Regions from separate parts of the Pseudomonas sp. H1_A03 genome, predicted to be linked through region 1. Evidence: predicted binding sites of a transcription regulator. Region 1 holds the regulator's gene; each other region holds the start of a gene.
The links. Region 1 encodes FliA, which starts transcription of late flagellar genes. Its sites were predicted from a motif close to CTAAAGTTTNNNNNNNNNNNGCCGNTAA; they were not measured.
Positions count from the first base shown of each region.

Region 2: a site for FliA is predicted at 1,725-1,752, ahead of AB4O35_RS11775 (flagellar protein MotY). Genes of this name have one in related genera too.
Region 3: a site for FliA is predicted at 1,309-1,336, ahead of AB4O35_RS21385 (methyl-accepting chemotaxis protein). Genes of this name have one in related genera too.

Region 1 covers NZ_CP162829.1:5,643,669-5,646,945, reverse strand. The annotation lists gene flhF (flagellar biosynthesis protein FlhF) at 1-286, shown strand, start outside; gene fleN (flagellar synthesis regulator FleN) at 393-1,226, shown strand; gene fliA (RNA polymerase sigma factor FliA) at 1,223-1,963, shown strand; gene AB4O35_RS26065 (chemotaxis response regulator CheY) at 2,133-2,507, shown strand; gene AB4O35_RS26060 (protein phosphatase CheZ) at 2,526-3,277, shown strand, end outside.
Region 2 covers NZ_CP162829.1:2,560,889-2,564,165, forward strand. The annotation lists gene rnt (ribonuclease T) at 1-616, opposite strand, end outside; gene pyrC (dihydroorotase) at 613-1,659, opposite strand; gene AB4O35_RS11775 (flagellar protein MotY) at 1,816-2,724, shown strand; gene AB4O35_RS11780 (argininosuccinate synthase) at 2,867-3,277, shown strand, end outside.
Region 3 covers NZ_CP162829.1:4,583,275-4,586,551, reverse strand. The annotation lists gene AB4O35_RS21385 (methyl-accepting chemotaxis protein) at 1-1,212, opposite strand, end outside; gene AB4O35_RS21380 (TonB-dependent siderophore receptor) at 1,377-3,277, opposite strand, start outside.

The DNA of each region.
Region 1 (3,277 bases):
CGCTGCGTATCATAGTTACAAGCGTTGTGGCCTGGCCGGTTGCATCCTCACCAAGCTCGATGAAACCGCGAGCCTGGGTGAAGTGCTGAGCCTGGCCATCAGTCATGAATTGCCGGTCGCCTACCTGACCGACGGGCCGCGGATTCCGGATGATCTGCATCTGCCGCGCCGTCATCAGTTGGTCAGCCGTGCAGTCAGCGTGCAAATGCAAGAAGAGCCTAGCGAGGAAGCGATGGCCGATATGTTCGCCGACCTTTACCACAGCCCCGCAAAACGGGTGGGTTGAGGTCAGGATGAACACAATGAAATGTATCTACATCGATGGTCTGCAAGCGATTCACGCGGCCAAGCCATGTAGCCTGCGTCTAAGCAAGACAAGGTAAAGAAATAAAATGGGCAGCATGCATCCCGTACAGGTGATCGCGGTGACCGGCGGCAAAGGTGGCGTCGGAAAAACTAACGTGTCAGTGAATTTGTCCCTGGCCCTGGCAGAGCTTGGCCGTCGCGTCATGCTGCTGGATGCTGACCTGGGGCTGGCGAACGTCGACGTTCTGCTGGGGCTGACGCCCAAACACACCCTTGCCGATGTGATCGAGGGCCGCTGCGAGCTGCGCGATGTGCTGCTGCAGGGCCCCGGTGGCATCCGCATCGTGCCGGCCGCCTCTGGCACCCAGAGCATGGTGCACCTGAGCCCAGCGCAGCATGCCGGCCTGATCCAGGCGTTCAGTGATATCGGCGACAACCTCGACGTGCTGGTGATCGACACCGCCGCCGGGATCGGCGAGTCAGTGGTCAGCTTCGTGCGCGCCGCGCAGGAAGTCTTGCTGGTGGTCTGCGATGAACCCACCTCGATCACCGACGCCTACGCCCTGATCAAACTGCTTAACCGCGACTACGGCATGAACCGCTTCCGCGTCCTGGCCAACATGGCCCAGAGCCCGCAGGAAGGGCGCAACCTGTTCGCCAAGTTGACCAAGGTCACGGACCGCTTCCTCGATGTCGCCTTACAATACGTTGGCGCAGTTCCCTACGACGAGTGTGTGCGCAAGGCTGTGCAAAAGCAGCGTGCAGTCTACGAAGCGTTCCCTCGTTCCAAATGCGCATTGGCGTTCAAGGCTATTGCCCAGAAGGTCGATACCTGGCCGTTGCCCGCCAACCCTCGGGGGCATCTGGAGTTTTTCGTCGAGCGATTGGTGCATCAGACGAGCGCAGGACCGGTGCTATGACAGCGAACGGCTACAACGCTTACAAGAAGTCTGCCCGTGACAGCCAGGGCGAGTTGATCGAGCGCTACGCGCCCTTGGTCAAGCGCATTGCCTATCACTTGCTGGCACGCCTGCCCGCCAGCGTCCAGGTCGAAGACTTGATCCAGGCCGGCATGATCGGTTTGCTCGAAGTGTCGACCAAATACGACGCGAGCAAGGGGGCGAGTTTCGAGACGTATGCGGGTATCCGTATCCGTGGCGCGATGCTCGATGAAGTGCGTAAAGGCGACTGGGCGCCGCGTTCGGTACACCGCAATACGCGCATGGTCAGTGACGCAATTCGCGCAATTGAAGCAAAAACCGGTCGCGACGCTAAAGATCACGAAGTTGCGGCCGAACTCCAATTGAGTCTCGACGATTATTACGGGATTTTGAACGATACCTTGGGCAGCCGCTTGTTCAGTTTCGACGACCTGTTGCAGGACGGCGAACACGAAGGGCTGCACGAAGACGGCGCGAGCGCTCATATGGAGCCATCGCGCGACTTGGAAGATGAACGCTTCCAGGGGGCGCTGGCGGAAGCGATTGCCAATTTGCCGGAGCGTGAGCGGCTGGTGTTGGCGCTGTACTACGACGAAGAGCTGAACCTCAAGGAAATCGGTGAGGTCCTGGGGGTCAGTGAATCGCGGGTCAGCCAGTTGCATAGCCAGTGCGCAGCCCGCTTGCGGGGGCGTTTGGGAGAGTGGCGAGCGCGCTGACAGGCAGTGTGGGGGGCACTGCAGACGATACCGCGACGGTGATTGACCTTCGCGGGTTCGACCCGTGGTGGCCCCGGCAGTCCTTTTTGTGTAATGCCTGTTGAATGAAATGGCGCGTCCAGGTGCTGGGCGCGTTTAAGACTGCTTGGAGGTCGAATTGGACAAGAACATGAAAATCCTCATCGTTGATGACTTCTCAACGATGCGGCGGATCATAAAAAACCTGTTGCGTGACCTTGGGTTCACTAACACGGTCGAGGCGGATGACGGCATCACAGCCATTCCGATCCTCAACAGCGGCAGCATCGACTTTCTGGTAACAGACTGGAACATGCCGGGCATGACCGGTATCGACTTGCTGCGCCACGTGCGTGCTGACGAAAAGCTGCGCAGCCTTCCTGTGCTGATGGTGACCGCCGAAGCCAAGCGTGAGCAGATCATCGAAGCCGCCCAAGCCGGGGTTAACGGTTACGTGGTCAAGCCATTCACTGCATTGGCCTTGAAAGAGAAGATCGAAAAAATCTTCGAACGCATCCACGGCTAATGCCATCGCGGGGGAGCTATGGAGCATAAAGAAACGTCACAGGGAGACTTTGAGTCGACCCTGAAAAAGCATGCTCACCAGTTGGTCGAAAGCCTTGAAAAAGGCCAGTTCGGCGACGCGGTGCAGTTGATCCATGAGCTCAACCAGACCCGTGACCGCGGCCTGTATCAGGAAGTGGGCAAGCTCACGCGCGAGCTGCACAGTGCGATCGTCAATTTCCAGATTGACCCGCATATGCCCCAGGCCGAAGAAATTTCGCAAATCACCGATGCCACCGAACGCCTGTCCTACGTGGTCAGGCTGACTGAGGCGGCGGCCAACCGCACCATGGACCTGGTGGAAAATGCCACGCCCCTGGTCAATGGCATGGCCACCGAAGCCCAGGCCCTCAGCGTTGACTGGGGCCGCTTCATGCGTCGCGAAGTCGGGGCTGAAGAGTTTCGTGAGCTGGCGCGTCGGGTCGAAGGGTTCTTGTCACGCAGCGAGCAGGAAAACCGCACGGTTTCCAGCAACCTCAACGACATTCTGCTCGCCCAGGATTACCAGGACCTCACCGGCCAGGTGATCAAGCGTGTGACCCAGTTGGTCACCGAAGTGGAAAGCAACTTGCTCAAATTAGTGCTTATGGCAGGCCAGGTAGACCGTTTTGCCGGTATCGAACATGACCGCGAAGCGATCCTCTCGGAAAAAGATCCACAAAAACATCTCGCCAAGGGTGAAGGTCCGCAGATTCATGCCGATAAACGTGAAGACGTTGTATCGGGTCAGGA
Region 2 (3,277 bases), 3.1 Mb from region 1:
AGAACAGCTCGGCGGTCTTCTCTGTGTCGTAGCGGGCCGAATGGGCCTCACGACCGTCAAAGTCGATACCGGCTGCCTGGCAGGCCTTCGCCAATACCGTCTGGCCATAAGCCAGGCCGGCGAGGGTCGCGGTGTCAAAGCTGGAGAACGGGTGGAACGGGTTGCGCTTCATGTCCAACCGCGTCACGGCGGCATTCAGGAAGCCCAGGTCGAAGCTGCTGTTGTGGCCAACCAGAATCGCGCGTTTGCAGCCATTGGCCTTCAACGCCTTGCGCACGCCGCGGAAGATATCGGTCAGCGCCGCTTCTTCACTCACCGCCATGCGCAGTGGGTGATCGAGCTTGATCCCGGTGAACTCCAAGGCGGCCGCTTCGATGTTGGCGCCTTCGAACGGCTCGACACGGAAGAAGTGGGTGTGTTCCGGGAACACAAAGCCCTGTTCATCCATGCCGATGGTGGTCGCGGCGATTTCGAGCAGTGCGTCGGTGGCGCAATTGAAACCACCGGTTTCTACGTCGATGACGACTGGCAGATAACCGCGAAACCGCTCGGCCATCGGGTGACGGGAACCGCCACCACTGTGCTCATGTTCGTCGTCGTAATGGTCTTCACTCACTTGCTTTCCTCCAGCAGGCGCCAGCGCAGTGTTTCACCGGCGCGCAGCGGGATAACGGTCAGCTCGCCAAACGGCAGGCTGGCAGGGGCGGTCCAGTCTTCACGAACCAGGGTGATGCGGTCGGTATTCACCGGCAGGCCGTAGAAACGCGGGCCGTTGAGGCTGGCGAACGCTTCGAGCTTGTCCAGCGCGTTGCGCTGTTCGAACGCTTCGGCGTACAGCTCGATGGCTGCATAGGCGGTGTAGCAACCGGCACAGCCGCACGCCGCTTCTTTGGCGTGCTGGGCGTGGGGCGCGGAATCGGTGCCGAGGAAGAACTTCGGGTTGCCGCTGGTCGCAGCATCCAGCAAGGCCACCTGATGGGTGTTGCGCTTGAGGATTGGCAGGCAATAGAAGTGCGGCCGAATCCCGCCCACCAGCATGTGGTTGCGGTTGTACAGCAGGTGATGCGCAGTGATGGTCGCGCCGACGTTGGCCGAGGCCTCGGTGACAAACTGCACGGCATCGGCGGTGGTGATGTGCTCGAACACCACCTTGAGGGTCGGGAACAGCTCGACCACACGGCGCATGTGTTCGTCGATGAAGATCTTCTCGCGATCGAACACGTCCACGTCGCCACGGGTGACTTCACCGTGGATCAACAGCGGCATGCCGACTTCGGCCATGGCTTCGATGGCTGGCAGGATCTTGTCGATACTGGTCACGCCGGAATCGGAGTTGGTGGTCGCGCCCGCCGGGTACAGCTTGGCGGCGTGCACGAAACCGCTGGCCTTGGCCTCGCGAATTTCCTCGGGCTGGGTGCGGTCGGTGAGGTAGAGCACCATCAACGGTTCGAAGCGGCTGCCGGCCGGTCGTGCAGCGAGGATTCGCTGGCGATAGGCATCGGCTTGCTCGGCGTTACGCACCGGAGGTACCAGGTTAGGCATGATGATGGCGCGGCCAAAGGTGCGCGCTACATCGGCCACGGTGTGGGGTAACGCAGCACCATCGCGAAGATGAATATGCCAGTCGTCGGGACGCAGCAGGGTCAGGCGGTCGGACATTGGGGATTCCAGGCGGGTCAATCTGGTGGGAATGCTACCGGAAAAGACTCTTGCAGGCACTCGCTATCAAGTTTTGCAGGAGGCAACCGATAGCCTTTCGTATGCCTTATCGATGTATGACGCTTTGAAGTGTTGTAGAAACCAGTGGAGCCTCCCGTGCGCCAGCATTATCTAGCCCTGCTCAGTGTGTTCGCCAGCCTGCCTGCGATGGCCCTCACGTTCCAGACACGTCTGGAGAATATTGAGTGGAAGGTAGAAGGGGACCAGTTCGAGTGCCGCCTGACCCAGCCGATCACCGACTTCGGTTCGGGTGAGTTCGTGCGCCGGGCCGGCGAGCAGGCGACGTTTCGTCTCAAAGCCTATAACGGCTCGCTGGGTGCGGGCTCGGCCACGTTGCTGGCCGCCGCCGCCCCTTGGCAGCCGGGGCGTGGTGATATCAACCTCGGCGCCGTGCGTGCCGGCAGTGGCGACGTGTTGTTCAACAGCTCCCAGGCCCAGGCCGGGCGGCTGTTCAATGGCTTGCTGGAAGGGCGTAGCCCGACCGTTCGCCATTACGGACGTGAAGGCGGTTACTCGGAAATCCGCCTGTTGCCGGTCAAATTCAACAAGGCCTACAACGACTACCAGTTGTGTACCACCAAGCTGTTGCCGATGAATTACGATCAGGTCAAACAGACCGAAGTCGGATTCCCCGGTGGCGGCATCGAGCTGGACGCGGCTGCCAAGAAGAAACTCGACGTGATTCTCGCGTTCATGAAAGCCGACCCCACCGTCAACCATATCGAGCTCAATGGCCATTCGGACAACAGTGGCAACCGCCTGACCAACCGCGATGTCTCGCGCCGCCGCGCCTTGGCGGTGATGGACTACTTCAAAGCCAATGGCGTCCAGGAATCCCAGGTCACCCTGCGCTTTCATGGCGAAAGCTACCCGCTGGCGCCCAACACCAATGCGGCCAACCGGGCGCGCAATCGTCGGGTCAATATCCAGCTGGAGCGCGTGGCCGCCCCCGAGAAACCGGCCCCCCAGGCTACGGGCCCGAGCAACCCTGCGCACACGTCATAAAGTGCCAGCATCAGGTGCGACCATCAGTCGCCCGTTCGACATAATCTGTCGCTTTATCTTCATTTGCTGTCGCGCCCCTGTAAATTCACGGTTTTGGTCGGTAGAATCGACGCCTTTCCGTACAACCCCGTGGAGTGATGGCATGGCCGACGTAAACAAGGTCGTTCTCGCGTATTCCGGCGGCCTGGACACTTCGGTGATCCTCAAGTGGCTGCAGGATACTTATAACTGTGAAGTGGTGACCTTCACCGCTGACCTGGGTCAGGGCGAAGAGGTCGAACCTGCACGTGCCAAGGCGCAAGCCATGGGCGTGAAAGAGATCTACATTGACGACCTGCGCGAAGAGTTCGTCCGCGATTTCGTCTTCCCGATGTTTCGCGCCAACACCGTCTACGAAGGCGAGTACCTGCTGGGTACTTCCATCGCACGTCCGCTGATCGCCAAGCGCCTGATTGAAATCGCCAACGAAACCGGCGCCGATGCCATTTCCCATGGCGCTACCGGCAAGGGCAACGACCAGGTACGTTTCGAACTGGGCGCCTATGCACTCAAG
Region 3 (3,277 bases), 1.1 Mb from region 1:
GTCGTGCATGGCTTCTACGGCTTGGCGGCTGCCGTGTTGCAGGCTTTCGATGATGGTTTTGATTTCTTGGGTGGACACCGCCGTGCGCTGCGCCAGGCTGCGGACTTCGTCGGCGACCACCGCGAAGCCACGGCCTTGCTCGCCGGCGCGGGCGGCTTCGATGGCGGCGTTGAGGGCGAGAAGGTTGGTTTGGTTGGCGATGCTGCTGATGACTTCCAGTACGGTGCCGATGTGTTCGGCTTGTGTGGCCAGGCCTTGCACGGTCTCGTGCGTGCCGTTGAGGCGTGAGGCCAATTGGGTGATTTCCTGCTGGGCGCGGCTCACGCTTTCCTGGCCGCGCAGGACTTGTTGGCTGGCTTTGCCTGCGTGATCCACAGCGTGTTCGACGTGTACGGCGATGTGGCCCATGGCGTCTTCCATCCGCTGCATCGAGCCGGTCATCTGGGTGATTTCTGCCAACTGATGCCGCGCGCCTTTTTCCAGGGTGCCGCTGGCGTCTGCCAGTTCCTGGCCGAGTTGGCCGAGGCCGTGGGAGTCACGGGCGACGCCGTCGATCAGGTGGGTGATCTGTTGCAGGAAGTGGTCGAAACGCTTGGCCAGGGAAACGCGCATTGTGCCTTTGTCAGCGCTGTCGGCCTCAACGGTGAGCTGAGAAGTGACCGCGAGCATTTTCTCGAGCATTTCCTGACTCTCGACTGCTTCGGCCTGGCTGTGCACGGCCAGGTAGAGCAGGGCAACGGTTTCCATCACCACGTAGAAGGCGTGAACGAACACCATGGTCCAGCCGCCGTGGTGTTCCATCACGAATACCGGGAAACCTTGATGTTGCAGCGCATGGAACACCACGTGGTGCACGGCAATTGTCGCCGCTGCGATCAGGATCGGCAGCCAGTCGCGATAAAACGTCAGGACCGCCAGCAGCGCGAAGATCCCGAAGTGCGCTTCGATCACCCCCTGCGCCTGGTTGATGTGCAATGCCGCCATCACCATCAGGCCCGCGCCTAATGCGCAGCGCATCACGCGGGTTCCGCCAAGGGCTCGATAAAGCGCAGTGAGCACCACGCCGGTGCCGCCGCCCACGATCACGGCCTGCATCAATGTGTCGTGCCAGAACGCCAGGCCCAGCGAAAACAAAAACATCAGCCAGATCAACGCCAGCATGATGCGGTCGGCTTTACGGTAGTGCTCGAAAAAACGCGCGGGGGTGGGCATTCACACTGACTCCATGGGGTCTGGTCGAAACAAAGCGGGGGCAGGGTGGAGCAAGTTGGGTGTTTTATTTTTATTGGATTGAGTGTTGCCAAAGGTATATCGGCATCAAGAGAAGGGACTTGAGGAACGGCTACCCGGTCGGCTAGCCGTTTATCAAGGTGCGGTCAGAAGCTGTATTTGGCCGTGACGCCAAAGCTGCGTGGGTTGCCGTAGGTGTCGGTGGAACCCCAGATCGGGCTGGTGGCGATTGCCGAGTAGTAGGTGCGGTCAAAGATGTTGTTCACGTTCAACTGCAGGTCCAGATGCTTGTTTACCTGGTACCCGGCCATAACGTCTGCAACTGCATAGCTGCCTTGTTCCAGGCGATAGGTATTGCTGTTGGCGAGCACCACATCGTTGTACATGCGGCTTTGCCAGTAAACGTTGCCACCGATGCGCAGTTTTTCCAGCGGGCCCTGGAAGCGATAGGAGGTGGTGAGTTTGAACAGGCGCTCTGGGGTGTCGGTGTCGAAACGCTGGTTGTTATTGGCAGGCTTGGTGTCCTTGACGTAATGCGCACGGGTGTAGGTAAAGCCACCGCCGACTTGCCAGTTCTCAGTGAGGGAACCTTGCAGCTCCAGATCTATACCCTGGCTGCGAACCAGTCCGGACGCTTCGTAGCAAGCGGTGATCGGGCATCCCACCTGGCTGTCAGGCAATGTCGCGCGGTTTTTCTGGTCGATCTGGAATACTGCCAGGCTGGCGTTGAGCGCACCGTTGAAGTACTCGCCCTTGATGCCGACTTCGTAGTTTTCACCGACGATAGGTTCCAAGGGTTTGTCCGAAAAATCCCGACTTGTCTGCGGCGTGAAGATATCGGTATAGCTGGCGTAGACCGAATGGTGCTCGTCAAGGTCGTAGATCACCCCGGCGTAGCGTGTGAGGTTGCGGGTGACTTTGTAGTCGCCATCGCCCTGGCGGTCATCGTAGTCATACCAGTCCACACGGGCGCCCAGGATGACCTTGAGCGGGTCTGCCAGGTTCAGGCGGGTTGTCAAGTAAACCCCATCCTGGGTGGTGATGCTGTGGCCTTTGCCGTCGCGTACGAAGTTCGGCTTTGCGCCATTGAGTGGGTAGTTGGTGTCGTAGGGGCTGAACTCCTTGGAGGTGGCGTCATAGATGCGTTTGCTGGTGCCCACCACCACTTCATGGGTACGACCGAAGGCTTCGACCGGGCCGCTGAAGAAGGTGTCCAGCCCGTATTGCTTGTCATCCTGGTTCGATTGGTAGGCGGTGCGCGCCAGGGTGGTTTGATAGCGCGACTGGTAGGTACCGGTGAATACACCGTCCAACTGTGATGACGAGCCGGCGATGTGGAGTTTCCAATCGTTGGCGAAGCGATGCTCGATATCACCAAATACCGTGTCGATGGTCAGTTTCTTGTTTTCCCAGTCCGAGCCGGGGTTGGTGGAGCGAGGCAGGTTCAGGTGGTGGCCGTCAGTGCCGATCGGCAAGCCGCCCCAGAAGTGGTTGGTCTGATCTTCCTGGCGCGAGAAGCCCAGGGTCGCCGTGGTGTTTTCGCTGAGGTCGGCTTCGCCGATGGCATAGAACAGTCCGTGATCGCTTTCTTCACCCTTGCGGAAACTGTTGGCGTCCCGGTATGAACCCACCACGCGACCGCGCAGGGTGCCGCTGTCATTCAAGGCGCTGGAAGCGTCGAATTCGCCGCGATAATCATCCCAACTGCCGGCAGCACCGGTGATCGAAACCTGCGGCGTGGCAGTGGGACGCTTGCGCACAAAGTTGATCGCAGCCGAAGGGTTGCCCGCGCCGGTGACCAGGCCGGTAGCGCCACGAATCACTTCCACCCGGTCGAACATCGCTAAGTTGGGCTGCACGCTGTTGGCGTAGCCAGAATACGAACTGGGGATGCCGTCGAACATCATGTTGTCGATGTCGAACCCGCGTGATTTATAGGTATGCCGACCGGGGCCGCTGGATTGGCTGAGGAACAGGCCGGGCGTGTTCTTGACCACGTCATTGACGCTGGTCATGGCCTGGTCGTCCATGCGTTGGCGGGTGATCA